Regions from separate parts of the Thalassotalea sp. HSM 43 genome, predicted to be linked through region 2. Evidence: predicted binding sites of a transcription regulator. Region 2 holds the regulator's gene; each other region holds the start of a gene.
The links. The regulator FNR, encoded in region 2, switches genes on or off when oxygen is low (the NO sensors DNR and NnrR bind a similar motif). The targets are predictions, from matches to a motif close to TTGATCTAGATCAA.
Positions count from the first base shown of each region.

Region 1 (6,901 bases), 570 kb from region 2:
GCTAATATCAGCGGTTTTTTAAATATGTTGGTCGCGAGCAAAGAAGCCAAAGTGCAAAGCTTTACGTATGCAGCGTCAAGTTCAACCTATGGAGACCATCCAGCGCTACCAAAGGTGGAGGCAAACATAGGCAACCCTTTATCACCTTATGCAGTGACTAAATACGTCAATGAGTTATACGCTGATGTCTTTGCAAGAGCGTACCAATTTAATGCCATAGGCTTGCGCTATTTTAATGTCTTTGGTCGACGTCAAGATCCTAATGGCGCCTACGCTGCTGTTATTCCCAAATGGACTGCAGCGATGATAGAGGGGAACACCGTAGATATCTACGGTGATGGCGAGACTTCCAGAGACTTTTGTTATATCGATAATGCAGTGCAAGCCAATATCTTGGCAGCGGTTGCAGCCGATGAAGCAAAAAATGAAGTCTATAATGTCGCCGTTGGCGATAGAACCTCGTTAAATCAATTATTTAATGCCATTAAAGAAAACCTATCACCATGTGGTGTTAACTACCCTAATGACGCCAATATGAAAGACTTTAGAGCAGGTGATGTACGTCACTCACAAGCAGATATCAGCAAAGCCCGCGAACTCTTAGGTTACCAACCAACACACAATATCCACCAAGGCCTGGCTCAGGCAATGCCATGGTACGTAGAGCATTTGTAAAAGACACCTTGTTGCTTGATTGCACCTGATTTTAACCGTCATTCTGATGAAAACCTAAATGTTAGGTATTCCTTTATCTTCATCACATACTCAAGTTCGTCATCCCGATGAAAATCGGGATCTTAGTTACTTAGGATGTTGCTCTAAAGATTCCGTGTCGTAGCACGGAATGACGATCGATAAGAAAGAATTGTGTCGCAGTCAAATAGCTTATTCTGGTACTTTTATTAATCAAACATCTACTCGATAGGTGATTGTATTCGTTGTTTTTTTCGCTAACCTTAAATAGAAAGAGTTTAAGGGAAAGCTGTGAAGAATTTATATACGATATTACAAAATGCAGGGTTAAATTGTTCCCTGTCTGAAGATGAAGGTTCGATTAGCGTAAAGCATTTTATTAACGAAAAAATAGTGGTAAGCAAAAACAGTGATAACTACGCGATAAAAAGTGGTATCGAAAGACACATCCTTTTGGTGTTGGTGCTTACTGTTTTGACGTTAATAATGACGGGGAGTGTATACGGTACGGCAATAATTGCTGCTGTCGCCATTTACAGCTTCATACAGGTTATATGCAAAGCGATACTGATGGCAGTGATACAAACCGCCATCATAAATGATCAACGCTCTGAATTATCCAAGGGGTATCGTACCGACTCACCTATGAAAGCATGATGTTTAACATTATTATCGCGTAAATCTTATGCCTTATACCTTGTGATTTTTAACTTACTAAGGCTTTAACGCCAACAAGTCAGTTTTACACAGGTGCATAATGCGTTCAGCGGTATTGCCGATAAGCTTTTGCTCAAGTCCTGTTCTGCCAACAGTGCCAACAACAACCATAGAGGCTTTGCAATCGGCAGCGACAGAGGTAATCACTTTGCTGATGTCACCGGCTTTGATGTGCAGGTTTTCTTGTTTGATGTCATAGTTGCTGCGCAGCAAGGCGAGGCGGTCGGCAAGCTCTAGTTGGCGTTCGGCAACGATTTCTTTTTTATCCAATAAACCTACCGTTGCAAGTATGCTTGGATAGCCAATCGCGTAAACAGCGTGCAACTCTGCGCCGATATGTTTGGCCATAATACTGGCGTTTTCTAGCACCTTTTTATTGAGCCGTTTTTTGTCTTCCAGCTCGGTATCTAGATCGATACAGGCTAATACATGGCGAGCCTTGTGCCATTTGTGATCGCATGCAATCATCACCGGCGCTTTGACTTCTCTGAGCAAGTGCCAATCACTTGGAGTATATAACAGAGCTTCGCTGCGGTGACCTGTTTTTACCACCATAAAGGGGTTAAATTGTGCAACGTATTCGTTGACCCATACAGCGATGTTTTTTGCCCAAATGGTTTCAAATTCGTAGTCACACAAACCTTGTAAAGTATTGACCAGTTTGTGGGCATTAAGCTCATGCAATCGCTGTACTATTTGGGTTTTGGCTTGCTCGACGTCGGCAACACCGCGTAAGTACTCATAACAAAAGTTGACGATGTGCAGATCACAATCATACGCCTTAGCCAATTCAGCGGCTTGTTTAATGGCGGTATAATTTTGTTCTTGTTGGTCAGAGATTACTAGAATGCTGTTTTTCATAATGCGTTAACCTAAGGTCAATGAAAACATCTGATATCCGCGTGCGGTATCATAACAATGGTTGTTGTGCTGCCTAGCTTCGTTACCGAATTAGATTACGTGGTAAGTATCAGTGCAATCCAAGCAGGCTAGGCTAAATTAGTGTTATCTAAACGCTTAAGGTTTTAATGCCAGTACGTTGGTCTTTAAGCGGCTTAATATTTGTTCTGCGGTATTGCCCAGTAGCTTTTGTTTTAAGCCTTTCCTGCCAACGGTACCTAACACGACGATCTGGCAATGCAGTTCACCGGCGGTTGATGGGATCACCAATTCTGGCTTACCTGCATGAACGTGAAAATGCTCACCAGGAATATTATATTTTGCCGATAATTCACCAATGGCGTTCATTAATGTGTCTTTTGCATGAGCTTCCACTTCATCTTTATACTGAATGCCTAAATCGCGCAAAAACGTGGAGAACAACGGTGTGTATAATACCTGCACATTCACGTCGAGCATTTGCGCTAACTCGCATGCTTGCAGCAAAATATCGTGATTCAGCTGTTGCTTGTCTGGTAATTGAGTTTGTAAATCAACACAAGCCAATATGTCATGAGTTTTATGCCATTGCTCCTCACTAACAATAAGCACAGGCGCTTGTGTTTCTCTCAGCAAATGCCAATCGGTAGGGGTGTAGAACATTGACTCGCTGCGATGACCTGTTTTAACCACCATAGCAACGTCGTGTTGGTCGACGTATTTATTTACCCAGTTGGCAATGTGTTTTTGCCAGACGACTTCGTAGGTATATTGATTGTTGTCGCAGATCTCAGCCAGCTGATCATTGGCTTTGTCTTCTAATCGCGATAACAGGCTGTCTCTAAGGGCTGAACCCTTGGCTCCAAGGCCTCGTAAATCTTCATAATAGAAATATACGACGTGCAAATTAGCGCCCATCGCTTTGGCGATATTATCTGCCTGCTCGATGGCCGTGGTCTGTTCAAAATCTGGGTCGGCGATGACCAGTATTTTATCCATAAATTTCCCCGATCAATATTTTCATTATCATGCCTTAAGCATAATAGGTTTTTATAAAATTATTTTGATTTGTATCAGAAAGTTATGTAATTGCTTTGGCAATGTAACTTTCCCGTATTTTCTTTTCTATTCAGTCTATTAGCATCCTTTATTGGTTTGGTATGACGATTTGTGATGTTGGCAATAAGGTTTGCAATTTATCCGCTAAAATTGCCTTTGCATCTGTGTCGCCATGGACAATTCGAATTTGCTTGGGTGACGGCTTTATACCTTGAATGAAATTGAGCAAATCGTTTTGATCCGCATGAGCGCTGTAACCACTTAATGAATGGATGACGGCATTCACGTTTATTTGCTCGCCATCAATATCAACTGTGCGATGTTTTAAGTTTTTTTGCCTATTTTGGTGTTGAACTAATTGTTGCAACCGTCTACCTAAGGTGCCTTTTGCTTGATAGCCGACAAACAACACATCGGTTTTAGCATCAGATAAAAATGCCTTCATATAATTGAGGATACGGCCGCCGGTGCACATGCCCGATGCGGCAATGACGATGGCTGGCTTTTGTGTTTTTTGCAAATAATCAATGGTTTGGATATGCTGTTGATGGTCAATAATGGTGCTTAGTTGCTCAAATGACAGTGGGTGCCTACCGCTATCTACTTTGTGTTTTGCTTCATCATCCCAAAGCTGTTTCAAGCCTCGATAATGCTCAGTAAATTTTGCCGCTAAAGGCGAGTCAACGATGATATCAATGCGATCAAGTAATTGTGCCAAGGCGTCATCTTTGCGATTGCCGAGCTGTTTGTCAGCGTTTAACTGCTGATGATTGCGATGCAATATGTCTTCAATCTCGTACATTAATTCTTGCGTGCGACCAATGCTGAACGCTGGAATAAGTACCATGCCGTTATCGGCTAGCGCCTTGCGTAATACGTTTTCTAAGGTGCTGCGGCGATGCGCTCTACCTTGATGGTTTTTATCGCCGTATGTCGATTCAATGATCAAAGTATCACAGGTTTTAGGTGATCTTGGCTCAGGCAATAACGGCGTATTGCTAGCGCCTAAATCACCAGAGAAAACGATGGTTTGCTGCATCGGCTGTAGCGGTTGTGTTGTTGAATTCTCAGACTGCTCAGTTTGTAATGGCCGACCACAGCATTGAATTTCAGCATAGGCTGATCCCAATATATGACCAGCAGGTTGCATGGTTAATCGTGCCGTTAGTGTTTCGTTGCTACCGGGTAATTCAACACGTTGGCCATAATCTACCGCAACGATTTGCTCATTAAGCCGTTGCATGACTTTATCAATTAAGCGTTGATTTGAAATTGCGCCAACTTTTAGCGCATCTTTTAACACCAAGGGCAGCAGTGTGGCGCTGGCGGTAGAGCAGAAAATAGCGCCTTTAAAACCGGCGGCTAATAAATAGGGTATTCGGCCAACGTGGTCGATATGGCAATGGGTCACTATTAGGGCGTCAATGTTATCAACGTTAAATTCTATTGCTAAGTGGCCTGGCAAAATATCATCGGAATTTGTATTGGCTTGGCGTGATTTATTTTGTTTCTGTTGGATTTCAGCGCCTTGAAAAAGGCCGCAATCGACCAAGTAGGACAGCTGATGTTTTCCCAAGGTCGCGGTGAGCTGATGGCAAGAGCCTGTGACACCTTCGACAGCGCCATGATGATCAAAGTGAATATCCATACTCATCAAATACAATAATTAGCGTTAAGTTATTATTATTAAACGATTAAATACAGCTTAGCAAAGCACACAAATAAATCTATGTTTATGTCATAACGGACAATGTCTGAACAATAGGGCGCAGCAGAAAAGGTAGATAAACAGGCGTTGTTAACGGCGTTTTATTGCAGGTTTGGGGTTAAATAATTTCATTTGTCAGGGCATAATATAAGTGTCACAGTACTGTGAAACAATCAAACAGCGTTTTAAAGACACTTTTATTTTAGTGTCTATACTGAAAGATAATTAATACACGTTAGAAAAAGAAAAACAAAAGGAAATACGTTTTGTCTGTAACTCAGCCATTCTCATCTATTAAAAAAGCCGTTATTCCTGTTGCTGGCCTTGGTACCCGCATGTTACCAGCGACTAAAGCCATTCCCAAAGAAATGCTACCTGTGGTTGATAAACCGCTAATTCAATACATCGTTAACGAGTGTATCGCCGCCGGGATCAAAGAAATCGTATTAGTGACGCATTCCTCTAAAAACGCTATCGAAAACCACTTTGATAAACAGTTTGAATTAGAAACCACCCTTGAGAAGCGGGTAAAACGTCAGTTATTGGATGAAGTGCAGGCAATTTGCCCAAAAGATGTCACCATTATGCATGTACGCCAAGGGGAAGCCAAAGGCCTTGGTCATGCGGTATTAAAAGCGCGCCCAATTGTTGGTGAAGAGCCATTTGTGGTTGTCTTACCCGATGTGTTAATTGATGACGTAGCCAGCGATCCAAAAACAGAAAACTTAGCCGCCATGCTGAGTAAATTTAAAGACACAGGCGCCAGTCAGATTATGGTAGAGCCAGTACCACAAGAATTGGTAAGCAGCTATGGTGTGGTAGATTGTGGTGGCGAAGACATCGAGCCGGGGCAATCACATGCGATGACTGCAATTGTAGAAAAGCCAGCATTAGAAGATGCACCATCGAATTTAGCCGTCGTTGGGCGCTATGTGTTGTCAAAAGAGATCTGGTCGTTATTGGAATTTACCCCACCAGGCGCTGGTGATGAAATTCAATTAACCGATGCCATTGCCAGTTTGATGAAAGTCGAGCCAGTAGAAGCGTTTCATATGACCGGTAAGTCGCACGATTGTGGCTCAAAAATTGGCTACATGAAAGCCAATGTGGTTTATGGCTTACGCCACCCTGAAGTGAATGGCGAGTTTGAGCAATTCTTACGAGATATCCTCGAATAGCATTGCGTTAGATAATCATAGAAAAGGCAGCTGACGCTGCCTTTTTTGTATGTGCTTGTTTCTTATGTTTATGACGTTATTAACGCTTACTAGCGATTTTTACCGCTTACTATAAAAGCGGGTTTCTGGCGCTTAACATAAAACCAAACAGTGACTTTTTCTGTTTTCGTGGTCGACCTCGTTTGCTATGTGAAAACAACAATTGGGTTTCAAAGCTCAGGTTGCGAATAAAATATGGGCTAGCAATCGGGAAGTTAATCTTCAGATTGTCTTCGATAAACTTAATGGTTGGTTCATCAACTTCGTCGATACATAACTGCTGATAATATTGTTGTCGATTGAGTTTATCAGTGCCCAGACGCAGGTAATTTGGGTGCGGTGTGATGATTTCGGCAATAAGCTCTGCGATTTGTGGCTCTATGCTAGGTTGTTGCTCTTGCTCTTGCTCTAGGCAGCCGTTGGCACTGTAACTGCAATAAGGGTAAGTATGAGCATCGTTTGCCTCTGAGCAAGTACGACCATAAAGAGTCTCGATATACGCCATACAGGCGATTAGGTAGCCATCTGGGTCAACGATACTGGCTTTGTGTCGCCCTTGAAACAAGGTACCACTGCGCTCATAGCAGCGGTTAACGTATTTTACATAACAGCTATTGAGGTATTGAAT
Region 1 is NZ_CP038493.1:301,156-308,056, reverse strand. It holds gene E2K93_RS01385 (NAD-dependent epimerase/dehydratase family protein) at 1-675, shown strand, start outside; gene E2K93_RS01380 (hypothetical protein) at 985-1,350, shown strand; gene E2K93_RS01375 (universal stress protein) at 1,408-2,271, opposite strand; gene E2K93_RS01370 (universal stress protein) at 2,428-3,288, opposite strand; gene E2K93_RS01365 (MBL fold metallo-hydrolase RNA specificity domain-containing protein) at 3,437-5,002, opposite strand; gene galU (UTP--glucose-1-phosphate uridylyltransferase GalU) at 5,323-6,234, shown strand; gene E2K93_RS01355 (transposase) at 6,344-6,901, opposite strand, start outside.
Region 1: E2K93_RS01370 (universal stress protein) is a predicted target of FNR. The motif match lies at 3,353-3,366, and genes of this name have one in related genera.

Region 2 (6,901 bases):
CGCTTGCCCATCGCGACTTTTCGGTAAAACTCACACCGGATGGCAAAGGCTGGATGCGTCAACGCATTGATAACGATATTTCGGGCAAATGGCGTATTGTTGTCACACCGTTTGATAATCAGTGGAAGTTGCAAACCACATTAGGCTTGCCACAACAGCAATTTAGAGAGTTTGAGCTTAGATACTAATTATGTCGCACGCGCATCAGGATTGCTTTCATTGTGGCGAAGTCATTCCGCCAGGTATAGATTTAACCGTTGATATCGACGGTAAACGTGAAGACATGTGTTGCATCGGTTGCCAAGCGGTGGCCGAAACCATTGTCGCCAATGACCTGCAAGATTATTACCGATTTCGCAGTGAGAAAGGCAATAAAATTGATGCCCTTGTACCCGATGCGCTGAAAGACAACCGCTTTATCGATGATGAGAATCTGCAAAGCGAATTCACCTTTGATATCGATGATCATAAAGAAACCATTCTGTCTATTGATGGCATGAGCTGCGCCGCCTGTGCATGGCTTATCGAAAAACAATTATCGAAAAACCCTGGTATTGCCAAGATTCAAGTTAATGCGACAACCCAAAGAGCGACGATTGCTTGGGATAATGCCCGTTTAAAACTGAGCGAAATTCTCACCGCTATCAATAATATTGGCTATCAAGCTCTGCCTTTTAAAGCCAATCAAGTAGAACAAAGTAACAACAAGCAATCCAAAGCCTTTATTCGTCGATTAGGGGTCAGTGGCATATTGACTATGCAGGTTATGATGATCGCTGTCGGCTTATACTTTGGTGCATTCAGCGATTTATCCGAACATAACTTGACCTACTTACGAGGCACAAGTTTTGTATTAACACTGCCGATTGTCACCTATGGTGCCTTACCTTTTTATCTTGGCGCCATGAGTGCCCTGCGCGCGCGCCGATTATCGATGGACGTGCCGGTTTCGATTGCCATCATTCTCGCCTTTTGCGCCAGCACCTGGGCGACATTCATGCAAACCGGTGAAGTGTATTTTGAATCACTTGCCATGTTCACCTTCTTATTATTGATAGGTAAATTTTTAGAATTTCGAGCCCGAGCTAGAGCTGCGGAAGTATCAGCCAACTTATTAAAGCTAATGCCCTTGACCGCGACAAAATTGCTCGATGGACAGGAACACGTGATCAGCGCAAAACAACTTGAGGTGGGCGATCAGGTAATTGTAAAGCCTGGTGAAACCATTCCTGGTGATGGTGTCGTTATTCATGGCCGCTCCAGTGTCGACGAGTCCATGCTAACCGGTGAGCACGCCCCCGTTGCCAAGGGGTTAGGTGCGACCGTTTTTGCCGGTACGGTTAACGGTGATGGCAATATCAATATTGAAATCAATAAAACCAATTCAGACAGTTTTTTGACCAACCTGATTCGACTCAGTGAGAACGCGCAAGCTCATAAACCTGCTATTGCGCAATTATCAGACCGTATCGCCCAATATTTTGTCGGTATCATCTTAGTTACCGCCATAGGCACCTCGATTTTTTGGTCACAACACATGCCATCAGAAGCGTTTTGGATCACCTTGTCAGTATTGGTGGCTACCTGCCCTTGTGCGTTGTCGTTGGCAACACCAACCGCCTTAACCTGCGGCACCATCCGACTCAACCGTGACGGCATAATGATCAAGTCGGGTCACGTATTAGAGGCAATGCCGAAAGTCGATAGCATAGCGTTTGATAAGACAGGAACCTTGACCAATGGTGAATTCACCTTGATCGATTGCAAACTATTAAACGGCGATCTTGATAGCAAACACGATAGCAAACTTGATAAGAGTACGATTCTGGCCACCATAGCCGCAATGGAAAGTCATTCTGAACACCCTATTGCCAAAGCATTCGGCGCCTATCGTGATTTCAACATCAATGTCGAACAAGTCGACATTGTCCCAGGTTGTGGCATTACAGCCGTACAAAAAGACCAACAGTTGGCCATTGGTAAAGTCAACTGGATTGCCAGCTTTGCCGATGTCGATGAGCAATATAAAGATGCCCAATGCTTGCTCACCATAAACCAACAGGTGGTGGCGGTGCTCTACCTTGATGACGTAATGCGTGACGATACGGTTAACGTCATTAATGCATTACAACAAAAGCACACCGAAACTCTGTTGATCAGTGGCGATAACCAAGCTGGCGTGGATAAATTTAATCACACATTGCAACTCGATGAGCAACACCATACCTGCTCGGCACAAGATAAATTGACGATCCTTGCAGATAAACAAGCACAAGGTAAAACCGTAGCCATGGTTGGTGATGGCGTTAATGACTCGCCGGTATTTGCACAAGCGCATGTTGCGATTGCCATGGGTAGCGGTACCGAAATAGCGAAAAGCGGTGCCGACGTAATCTTGCTCAATAATAAACTGAGCAGTGTTCTCGACTTAATGACCATATCCAGTAAAACGGGTCGTATCATAAAACAGAACTTTGCCTGGGCATTTGCCTATAATGCCATAGTCTTGCCATTGGCCGTTTGTGGTTTTATTACCCCATATATGGCAGTATTAGGTATGTCAGCAAGCTCGATTATCGTCGTGACCAACTCTTTGAGATTGCTAAAATAAATTAACTTTAGGTTATTGATACATGAGCGTCATTTACATCCTAATCCCTATCGCCATCTTATTTACCGCCATTGCCATTTATCTATTCTTTTGGGCGGTAAAGTCTGAACAGTTTGATGATCTGGAAAAACAAGGTATGAGCATTTTGTTTGACGAAGAGAAAAAACAAACGCCAGGCCAAAAGCGAAGCCAAAGCCAAAGCCATAACAAAGACGCTGAGTCTCACACCGACGATAAACCGAACTCAAGCGATAATTAATGACTTTAGATTTTCTCTCTGCCCTAATGATTGGTATTGCTGGTGCTGGCCACTGTATCGCCATGTGTGGTGGCATCTCGTCTATGCTCACCACCACAGGTGATAGCTCAAATCAACTGAGAAAAGCGTTAAGCTATAACCTAGGCCGTATAGCATCTTATACCTTCTTTGGCGCTGTCGCCGGTTTTACGGGCTCCCTAGCAATAAAGTCGATAGGTATCCAAGTTTTATGGTTAAAAGTCATCGCCGCCATATTCATTATTCTACTTGGTTTGTATATCGCAAGAGTGTGGTTTGTTTTAACGCATATCGAAACGGCAGGTAAATACCTGTGGCGCTATATTCAACCTTTTGCCAAACACTTACTGCCGATAAAGAATGCTAAGCAAGCGCTATTACTCGGTGTTATTTGGGGCTGGCTGCCCTGTGGCCTAGTCTATTCAACACTTACATGGGCATTGGCTGCCGGCAGTGCCAGTCAAGGGGCGATGATCATGTTGGCGTTTGGCATCGGCACCTTGCCAGCGTTATTAGTGTTATCAACCAGTGTTCAATCGGTTACCAACCTTATAAGTTCGTTACTTTTTAAGAAAATCAGTGGCTTTTTGTTAATCGCCTATGGTGTTTATTCATTGTTTATTGCTCTAAATCAAATATTTTAGTAACCTTACGTTTACTAATGTTATTGACGCATTAACTGGATAAATATCAATTTATGGCAATCTCTATAGCACAAAACATCAAGTGCCAAAACTGCAGTATCAGCGAACTTTGCTTACCGTTTAGCTTGAATGAAAACGAACTAAATTTATTAGACGATATCATTCAACGTAAAAAACCGATTCAAAAGAATACGCAAATTTTTAAAGCTGGCGAACAACTGCAAACCTTGTACGCAATTCGTTCTGGTACCTTTAAAACCTTTATTATTTCTGAACAAGGTGAAGAGCAAATCACCGGCTTTCACTTGGCGGGCGATTTAATGGGCTTTGATGCATTAGCGTCAAGACATCACCCAAGCTTTGCTAAAGCATTGGAAACATCTATGGTGTGTGAAATCCCATTTGAGGTTCTCGATACCCTATCCAATAAGATCCCACGCTTGAAGTCGCAAATGTTAAACCTAATGAGCGATGAAATTCAGTGTAATAATGAGATGTTACTGCTACTAAACCGTAAAAATGCGGAAGAGAAACTGGCCACATTTTTAGCCAACTACGGTCGACGCTTAGGCAGTCGTCACTTGTCACCGACGCAATTTAACTTGCCTATGACCCGCAGTGAAATTGGTAACTACATTGGCTTAACCATTGAAACCATTTCTCGTTTGATGACTCGATTCCAAAAAGATGGCTTAATCAAAGTTGAAAATAAGTTGATCACCATCCTCGACAAAGACGCCCTATTCAAATTGGCTGGCTTAAATAAATAACCTGTCTTTATACCTGTAAGGTGTTGTATTGGTTGATTTAAATCAACACCTTGCGGGAAACTTCATTAACAAATTTGTAACATACCCTTTGACCAGTTAAGCTTATCTATAGCGTATTGATCTTTGCCGTCTCTGCTGGCTTTATAGCCAAGCAAGGCGCGCTACGAACCACGTTAAGGTTACGAGGCATGTTATGGAAAAATATCAAAATATACTTGCAGTTGTCGATCCCACCACAGAAGAGCAAAAGGCGTTAGCAAGAGCCTGTACCCTTGCCAAGGAAACTGGCGCCCGTATTACTGCGTTATTGGTTATTTATGATTTCTCTTACGAAATGACCACCATGCTGTCTGGAGACGAGCGAGAAGCCATGCGTGAAACCGTGGTAAATGATCGCAGCGTTTGGCTAAAAGAGATCACCGAACAGTATGAAAGCGATATGGACATTAAAGTGATTTGGCATAATCGCCCGTTTGAAGCCGTTTTATCGCAGGTACGAGACCAACAATTCGATGTGGTATTAAAAAGCACCCATGAACACCCTACATTACAATCGGTTATTTTTACCCCAACAGACTGGCACTTAATTCGTAAATGTTGGGTGCCTCTGTTATTGGTCAAAGATCATCAATGGCCAGAAGGCGGACACATACTTGCCGCCGTCAATGCTGGCAGTGAAGAAGAAGAGCATCAATCACTGAACCGTAAAATCACCGAAGAAGCACAAAATCTTGGCCGCTTGGTCAAAGCTGATGTTCACTTGGTAAACTCTTACCCGGGCACTCCGATTAATATTGCCATTGAAATTCCAGAGTTTGATGCCAACGAATACAATCAAACCATGAAAAACCACCACGCTGATGTAGTGCAGCAACACGCCGACAAATTTAATATCAGCGCTGAGTATTTGCATGTCGAAGAAGGTTTACCTGAAGATGTGATCGAAAAAGTTGCCAACCAAATCGATGCCGAATTGGTGATTTTAGGCACCGTCGGTCGCACGGGGTTATCCGCTGTACTTATAGGCAATACCGCAGAGCATGTTATCGATCGACTCAATTGTGATTTACTGGCGATAAAACCAGACGGTTATCAATCTCCGTTCCTCGAGTAACCATCTTTAACCATTGTTGAGATAATAGATTGTAGAGCTATTGAATCAGCCAGCACAGCCCGAGCAAGCGCTTGGGCTTTTTTATTGCGTTTTTAAAGACGGTTTTATTGTTGGTTATATTTCAGCTTGCATTTCGAAATTTATCGTTTGTTTTTATATTTCGTCAAAATAGGCGTCAATCTGCAAAAACGCGCAAAATAGCTTACAATTTGTAACAAAATTACGTAAAATACCGCGATTTTTTAAAACTGGTCAGTCCTCATGTAACAGCGATGTTAACAGCAGTATGACTGGCTACGCAAAAATAATGCATACATCTTCAGGAAACAAACTAATGTTTGAAAAACTATTCAAACTTGCTGAACATGGTACAAATGTTAAGCAAGAGATATTGGCGGGTTTTACTACCTTTCTAACCATGGGTTACATCATTTTTGTAAACCCAAGCATGTTAGCAATGACGGGTATGGACCAAGGCGCTGTATTCGTCGCAACCTGTTTAGCTGCGGCTATCGGCTGTCTAATTATGGGTTTTTATGCCAACTACCCTATTGCCTTAGCACCTGGCATGGGACTCAACGCATTTTTTACCTTTACCGTGGTTCTAGAGTTAGGTTATAGCTGGAATGTTGCCCTTGGTGGGGTATTTATTTCCGGTGTTATATTTACTCTTTTGAGTGCGTTTAAAGTGCGAGAATGGATCATAAATTCAATTCCGCACGCACTACGCTTTGGTATCGCCGCAGGTATTGGTATGTTTTTAGCGTTAATTGCGCTTAAAAACGCAGGCATCATCGTCGCGAGCCCTGCAACATTAGTAACCTTAGGTGATATTACCTCGTTTGGCCCTATGATGGCGGTGTTAGGCCTGTTCCTAATCGTTGGTTTGGTGAGCTTAAACGTCCATGGCGCAGTAATGATCGCGATTTTAGTGATCACTATATTAGGCCTGATGTTTGGCGATGTGCAATACACTGGCGTTATGTCAATGCCACCATCTATCGCACCAACCTTTTTGGCACTTGATATCGCTGGTGCGTTTGAAGTTGGCATGCTTAGCGTTATTTTCGCTTTCCTATTTGTTGATTTGTTTGACACCTCAGGTACCTTAGTAGCTGTTGCACAACGCGGTAAATTGCTGGATGAGAATGGTAACTTACCACGTCTTAAAAAAGCATTATTCGCTGATTCTGGTGCAACCATTGCCGGTTCATTATTTGGTACGTCAACCACCACAAGTTATGTCGAAAGTACCGCTGGTGTTGCTGCTGGTGGCCGCACAGGTTTGACCGCAGTTACCGTTGCCGTACTATTTTTACTGGCGCTTTTCTTCTCGCCACTTGCGGGTATGATCCCAGCCTATGCGACTGCTGGCGCGTTATTTTTTGTCGGTGTATTGATGGTTGGTGGTCTCGTTAATGTAAAATGGGACGATCTAATGGACGCGGTTCCAGTGGTTGTTATCTTAGTGACCATGCCACTTAC
Region 2 is NZ_CP038493.1:3,745,957-3,752,857, reverse strand. It holds gene E2K93_RS16425 (FixH family protein) at 1-188, shown strand, start outside; gene E2K93_RS16420 (heavy metal translocating P-type ATPase) at 191-2,611, shown strand; gene ccoS (cbb3-type cytochrome oxidase assembly protein CcoS) at 2,634-2,870, shown strand; gene E2K93_RS16410 (sulfite exporter TauE/SafE family protein) at 2,870-3,532, shown strand; gene fnr (fumarate/nitrate reduction transcriptional regulator Fnr) at 3,586-4,302, shown strand; gene uspE (universal stress protein UspE) at 4,496-5,416, shown strand; gene E2K93_RS16395 (NCS2 family permease) at 5,751-6,901, shown strand, end outside.

Region 3 (6,901 bases), 1.2 Mb from region 2:
GAAACAGACTTTAGCGGTATCCTTTTCATCATCTTCTTCTTGGAAAAAATCATCCGAAGGGAAGCCAAGAATAACGAGACCTCTGTCTTTGTACTTTTGATACAGCGCTTCAAGGCCTTCAAATTGCGGTGTGAAACCACAATTACTGGCGGTATTGACGATTAAAAACGTCTTACCTGCGTATTGTTCGCAAATAGCGGTTTGCTTACTTGAATTCAAACGAGTGATATTGTGATCAAGAAACGCTGGGCAAGTGGCTTTGTTTACTGCCTCAACATTGCTGTCTGTATCAGCAGCTTGGCTTGTTAGTGACGCAAACGCTAAGCTCAACACGGTTGCGGTTTTGGTAATCATTGGGTATTTCATGGTTTTCTTCCCTATTTAATAGTGTTTATTGTTGTTATTTAACGACACTATCAATGATTAAGTTTAATGGCTCTGCACCTTTAACATTAATTTGTTTGGCTTCGCCTTTATAATCGCCCGCTTTAATGCCAGGTGTTCCTGATTGTGAAATCACGGCAAAAACGTCAACTTGCTCGACCATAGACAAAGTCATTTGGCCATTCATAGACATCGAGTCATCCAAGGTAACCGCATACGGTAAATCGCTGGCACGTACTTTAACAGCAGCTAATGGCATTCTTGGACCATTACTGGCGACCGCATAAATAAACACGGTTTTATCGGCTTGGTCAGCCATCAGTGACATGATCTCATCTGACATAGAGACTGATAAGGCAATTGCTGCCACATCAGCACCTGTGTTCGCTGAGCGCTCAGTGTTCTCAGAGTTCATCGTCGCGCTTTCTTCTGCCATGCCGGTAACCGGTGCACCTTCCGCACGCATATTCGCTTCTTTTATGGCTTCCATAAGTGCAGGTGCATTGCTACCCGCATTGCCACTGTCAAGAATCTGCTGCCAACTTTGCGAGGCCTGAGTGAAACGGTTATTAAGGAAATGATCCATACCTATCAACATTAATGTGGTCGCATCATTTGGATCTAAGGTCAGTGCCTTAGCCAATAAGTTATCGACTTGCTCATTACGTTGACGGTTGTTTTTGTAATATATCGATTGCGCTTGCAAGGCCAAAATATCGGCTTGTTCACCTTCTATCTCATTGACCTTACCAAAGGCAACAAAGGCGCTATCAAACTCACCAACATTGGTTAGGATTTGCCCTAACTGAAACCACGCATTGGAATTATCCGGATTATCTTGCACTTCTTTATGCAAGGTTTGCAATTGAGCTATGATCATCTGAGCTTGCGACTGCTCACCCTGAGGATGATCAGTTGGCATAGATTGTGCCAATTCGACTTGTTCGTGGGCGCCGTATTGCACATACATAACAACACTATATGCAACAACAAACACGGTCATAATCGCCGGCCAAACAAAGGATGTTTTCTTATCTTTGGCTTCCGCTTCTTTATCACTGGCATTCATATCCAGCACTAATGATCGATCTAGCTCTTGTTTCAAAAATTCGAAGTTTTCTTGATCAATGCCGCCTTCTTGCAGATCTTTTTCAAGTTCCGCTAGGTGCTCGTAATACAAATCTTTATTGGTTTGACCGCGCATATTTGATTGGTCAGCTTGGTATAAACGGCGTTGGAAAAAATGGCGCCAAATAAACAAAATTGCCAACAACAGTAGCAATACAGCAAAAATATAAAAAGTTGTCATATTGGGCCTTTAGTCCTTGAGAATATCTTCAAGTTGTTTTTGTTGTTCTGCAGACAATGCTTTCGGTTGGCGTTGCTTTTTACGCAACAGCGAAATCACCACGATCAGACCTATTAATACAAACGCCGCCGGACCAAACCAAAGAGCGTAGGTCAGCTCATTCACTTTTGGGCGATACAATACATACTCACCATAACGCTCAACCATAAAGTTCATGATCTCACTATCTGAGCGACCATCAAGTAACATGGTGTAGACTTCTTTACGTAAGTCTGCCGCTATTGGTGAATTTGAATCCGCTAGATTTTGATTTTGACACTTAGGGCAGCGCAGCTCATAGTTCAATTCCGCAAAGCGCTTTTTCATCACCTCGTCAGGAAACTCATAGGTATCGATTGGACTAGCCTGTATTGACATCGCCGCCATCGCGGCAAATATCAAGGTCAGTATTGCCATCCATTGTGACTTTGCCATAGATAATCGGTTCATTGCTTAACTACCGCCCATTTCCATTTCAATTTGATTTATTAACGGCAGAAACTCTCGTTGCCATACGTTTTTTTCCAGTACACCAGCAAAACGCTTACGGATAATATTATTGTGATCAACCACAAAGGTTTCCGGTGCGCCATAGACGCCTAAATCGAGGCCAAGCTTGCCATCAACATCGTAGACTGAAAATTGATAAGGGTCTTTGTAATACTGCAACCATTCTACGGCAGCACCGCGCTCGTCTTTGTAATTGATGCCATACACGCTAAAGCGAGGATCCTTAGATAACTTAACTAAGAACGGGTGCTCAATTTTACATGACGGGCACCAAGTGGCCCAGACGTTGACAATTTTAATGCCCGGATTAAAGTTTTCCGAGGTCATGGTTTGTCCAGCATCTTTTAATTTAGTGAGCTGAAACTGTGGAAACGATTTGCCCACCAAAGCCGACGGCATATCCTGTGGGTTTAAACTCAAACCACGGAATAACAAAAGACCCAACAGTAAAAACAACACTAAAGGGATCAGGCGAATAACAACTTTCATTAACTAAGCTCCAACCTCAGCTTCGGTACTGACAACACCGTTGTCGACAACTTTTTGCTCGCTGCGTTTCGTCTTACGGCGACGATAACGTTTATCCAGCATGGCAAAGATACCGCCCATTCCCATAAAGATTGCACCTAGCCATATCCAACGTACAAACGGTTTGTAATGCACACGCACGGCCCAGGCGCCACCACCGAGTGGATCGCCTAATGCGACATAAACATCACGAAACAGTCCAGGATTAATGGCCGCTTCGGTCATGCCCATGGTTTGCACGCGATATGTGCGACGTTCTGGTTGCAACAAATCGATCATCTCACCGTCATCATACAGCGCGATTTGACCTTGCTCTGCTGAATAGTTTGGCCCTTCAACGGCTTTAACACCATTGAACTCTACCTCGTAACCGGACACCTCAACACGGGTACCTGGCGACATCTTGATATTACTTTCCTGTTCATAGGTTGACACCATGGTCACACCGACGATGGTAACGCCAATACCAATATGCGCAACCGCCATGCCCAAGTGTGACAAGCTAAGGCGCTTGAACTGCCATTGACCTTTGCCAATGTGAATTTGATTCTTTAAATCTTTCGCAGCGACCAGCATGACCCATGTCGCTAAGGTAATACCAAAGGCAACGGAGCTAATAAATTGACCGCCATATAACATAGGGAATGCCAAACCAAATAATACCGCAAAGATAGATATCCACTTAAGTTGACGACTAAGCTCACCTTTTTTCGCTTTCTTCCAGCGAATCAGAGGCCCAATGCCCATAAAGATAAACATCGTTGACATTATCGGTACGAACACCGCGTTAAAATACGGCGGTCCAACGGATATTTTGCCCATGCCCAGCGCATCAATAATCAATGGATACAGGGTACCGAGTAACACGGTTACCGCAGCAGCCACTAAAAAGACATTACAAATTAGAATCGCCGTCTCACGAGAGACCAATTCAAAGCGCGAGAAACTGCCAACATTGGTACCACGAATTGCGTACAGTAATAACGAACAACCGACGGCAATCGCGAGCAACACTAATATAAAGCTACCTCGCGTTGGGTCAGCCGCGAACGAATGCACCGATGTCAGTACGCCGGAACGTACGAGGAAGGTTCCCAGCAAACTTAAGCTAAACGTAAAGATAGCCAATAACACGGTCCAATTTCGAAATGCGCCACGTTTTTCGGTCACCGCTAATGAGTGTATTAACGCGGTTCCCACTAACCACGGCATAAAAGAGGCATTCTCAACCGGATCCCAGAACCACCAGCCACCCCAGCCAAGTTCGTAATACGCCCACCAACTGCCCAAGGCGATACCTATGGTTAAAAACATCCATGCGGCTAATGTCCAAGGTCGTGACCAACGTGCCCAAGCCGCATCCATTTTGCCACACATCAACGCGGCTATAGCGAAGGCAAAGGCAACGGAAAAACCAACATAGCCCATGTACAACATAGGCGGGTGGATGATTAAGCCAACATCTTGCAACAATGGATTTAGGTCTCGCCCTTCCATCGGCATGTTAGGCAATAAGCGTTCAAATGGATTAGAGGTGAAGATGGTGAAGGCCATAAAGCCAACCGCAACCATGCCCATAATCGCAAGAACACGGGATACAAATGCTTGATCGACATGTTTAGAGAACTTGGCGACCGCCATGGTCCATGCCGTCAGTGAAAACACCCACAGTAATAAGGAGCCTTCATGACCGCCCCATACGGCACTAATTTTAAAATAATAAGGAAGCTGCGAGTTCGAATGCCCCGCGACGTACTTTACTGAAAAATCATCAACGACAAAGCAATAGCCGAGCAACAGAATACTTATTGTCGTAAATAAAAACATTGCGCTTGTTAGTGGTTTGGCATAATTAATAAGTCGCTGGTTTTGACCATACACGCCCACCAAAGGGACTATAGACAAACACACAGCAAACGCCATAGCTATGATAAGCGACAGCAGGCCAAGTTCAGGAATCATTCACTTCTCCAGAATTGCATTAAGCAAACTCTATCTTATTGGGTACACAGTAAAATGGATAAAATCGAACCATTATACCAACACCGATCAATATTAAAACGTAAATAGCAGCAAAAATGTTTAACAAAGTGCATCAAAAAGCCATTTAAATCAGCATAACGTATAAGAAATCTGGTTGCACATATACTAGATAACAACAAACAAAGCCTATTTGATATAGATTAATTGTATTGCTTCAGCCTCGTAATAAACTGAGCAACAAACTCTGCCAACAACTTTAGTGAATATTTTTATTAAAGTCTTCTTTTGCGACGCACAAAGAAGTAGAATTGGCACTAAAATAAACAACTTATTGAACAACAGGTGGCCCTTGAGCAATACCCCATATTTGCTACAAGCTGACAATTTGACCTGCATTCGTGAAGACCGAATCTTGTTTGAAGATTTGAACTTTTCCGTGCATGCCGGTGATATTATTCAGATTGAAGGCGCAAATGGCACCGGTAAAACCAGCCTGTTACGAATTCTCTCTGGTTTATCAATGCCTTATGCCGGCCATGTGCGTTTCGCAGGTGAGGATATCCACCACATTAATGAAGAGTTCAATCAAGACTTGTTGTTTTTAGGTCATTTGCCTGGGGTTAAAGGTGAAATGACCAGTGAAGAAAATTTACGTTTTTATCTAAGCTTGCACGGCCTCGATGCCGAACTTGCTGAGCAAACCCTTGAACAAGTCAATTTGTATGGCTTTGAAGATGCCAAGGCCGGTCATTTAAGTGCCGGTCAACATCGTCGCATTGCCCTTGCTCGTTTATGGCAAAGTAATGCGCGTATTTGGATTTTAGATGAACCTTTTACGGCAATCGATAAAAACGGTGTTAAAAAACTGGAACAGTTGTTATTAGCCCATGCCGCGAAAGGCGGTTGTGTTATTTTAACCACTCACCAAGACCTAAGTTTGCCGCCAGAGCAGTACCAAAAAATCACCTTAGAGCACAGCTATTATGGAGAATAAGCATGTCATTATCCTATAGCTCTGCCTTTATGCTGATTTTGAAACGCGATTTAACCATCGCCTTTCGTCATCGCGACGACATCGTCAACCCGTTGCTGTTCTTTATTATTGTTTGTTCTTTATTTCCGTTAGGCATTGGCCCGGCAAGCAATACCTTAATGAAAATTGCACCTGGGGTTATTTGGGTTGCCGCCCTGCTCGCCACCTTATTGTCACTGGAACGATTATTTAAAAATGATCACCAAGACGGTTCGTTAGAACAGATGCTATTGAGCCCGTGTCCGAATTTCATCTTAGTTTTGGCGAAAATAACCGCACACTGGTTGATCACTGGGCTGCCGTTGATTATCATCGCGCCATTACTCGGCGTATTGCTGAATTTGCATGAGCAAAGCTTTATCGCATTGATGTTAACCCTTTTGGTGGGCACACCCGTATTAAGTTTATTAGGGGCTATCGGTGTAGCATTAACCGTTGGCTTGAAAAAAGGCGGTGTGTTGTTGAGTTTACTGGTATTGCCTTTATATATACCGGTACTTATATTCGCCACTAACGCCATTGATGCAGCCAGTATGAATTTGCCCTATAATGGCCAACTGGCAGTGATTGCTGCGTTGTTTTTTGGTTCTCTAACTTTGGCACCTTTTGCGGTAAGCGCCGCTTTGAAAGTGAGTACAAACTAATATGTGGAAATGGTTACACCCATACGCTAATCCAGAAATCAGCTACCATTTTTGCGGTAAGCTGACACCTTGGTTGACGGCTATCGCCATTATTTTATTGACGGTTGGCATGGCATTCGGCTTGCTATTTTCTCCGGCGGATTATCAACAAGGTGAAAGCGTTCGCATCTTTTATCTGCATGTACCATCTGCCATGTTATCTATGGGCATTTATTTAGGTATGGCCATTGCCGCATTGTGTGGTCTGGTTTGGCAGTTGAAACTCGCTGAGGCATCTATTGCGGCACTCGCACCGATTGGTGCGGTATTTACCGCCATAGCATTATTTACAGGCGCCGCTTGGGGCAAGCCAATGTGGGGCACATGGTGGGTATGGGATGCTCGATTAACATCAGAGCTGATCTTACTATTCCTCTATTTTGGTGTCATTGCCTTGCACAATGCCTTTGATGATAAGGCGCTGGCAGGTAA
Region 3 is NZ_CP038493.1:2,566,672-2,573,572, reverse strand. It holds gene E2K93_RS11090 (glutathione peroxidase) at 1-354, opposite strand, end outside; gene ccmI (c-type cytochrome biogenesis protein CcmI) at 401-1,693, opposite strand; gene E2K93_RS11080 (cytochrome c-type biogenesis protein) at 1,703-2,182, opposite strand; gene E2K93_RS11075 (DsbE family thiol:disulfide interchange protein) at 2,186-2,731, opposite strand; gene E2K93_RS11070 (heme lyase CcmF/NrfE family subunit) at 2,735-4,732, opposite strand; gene ccmA (cytochrome c biogenesis heme-transporting ATPase CcmA) at 5,103-5,747, shown strand; gene ccmB (heme exporter protein CcmB) at 5,750-6,430, shown strand; gene E2K93_RS11055 (heme ABC transporter permease) at 6,432-6,901, shown strand, end outside.
Region 3: ccmA (cytochrome c biogenesis heme-transporting ATPase CcmA) is a predicted target of FNR. The motif match lies at 4,944-4,957, and genes of this name have one in related genera.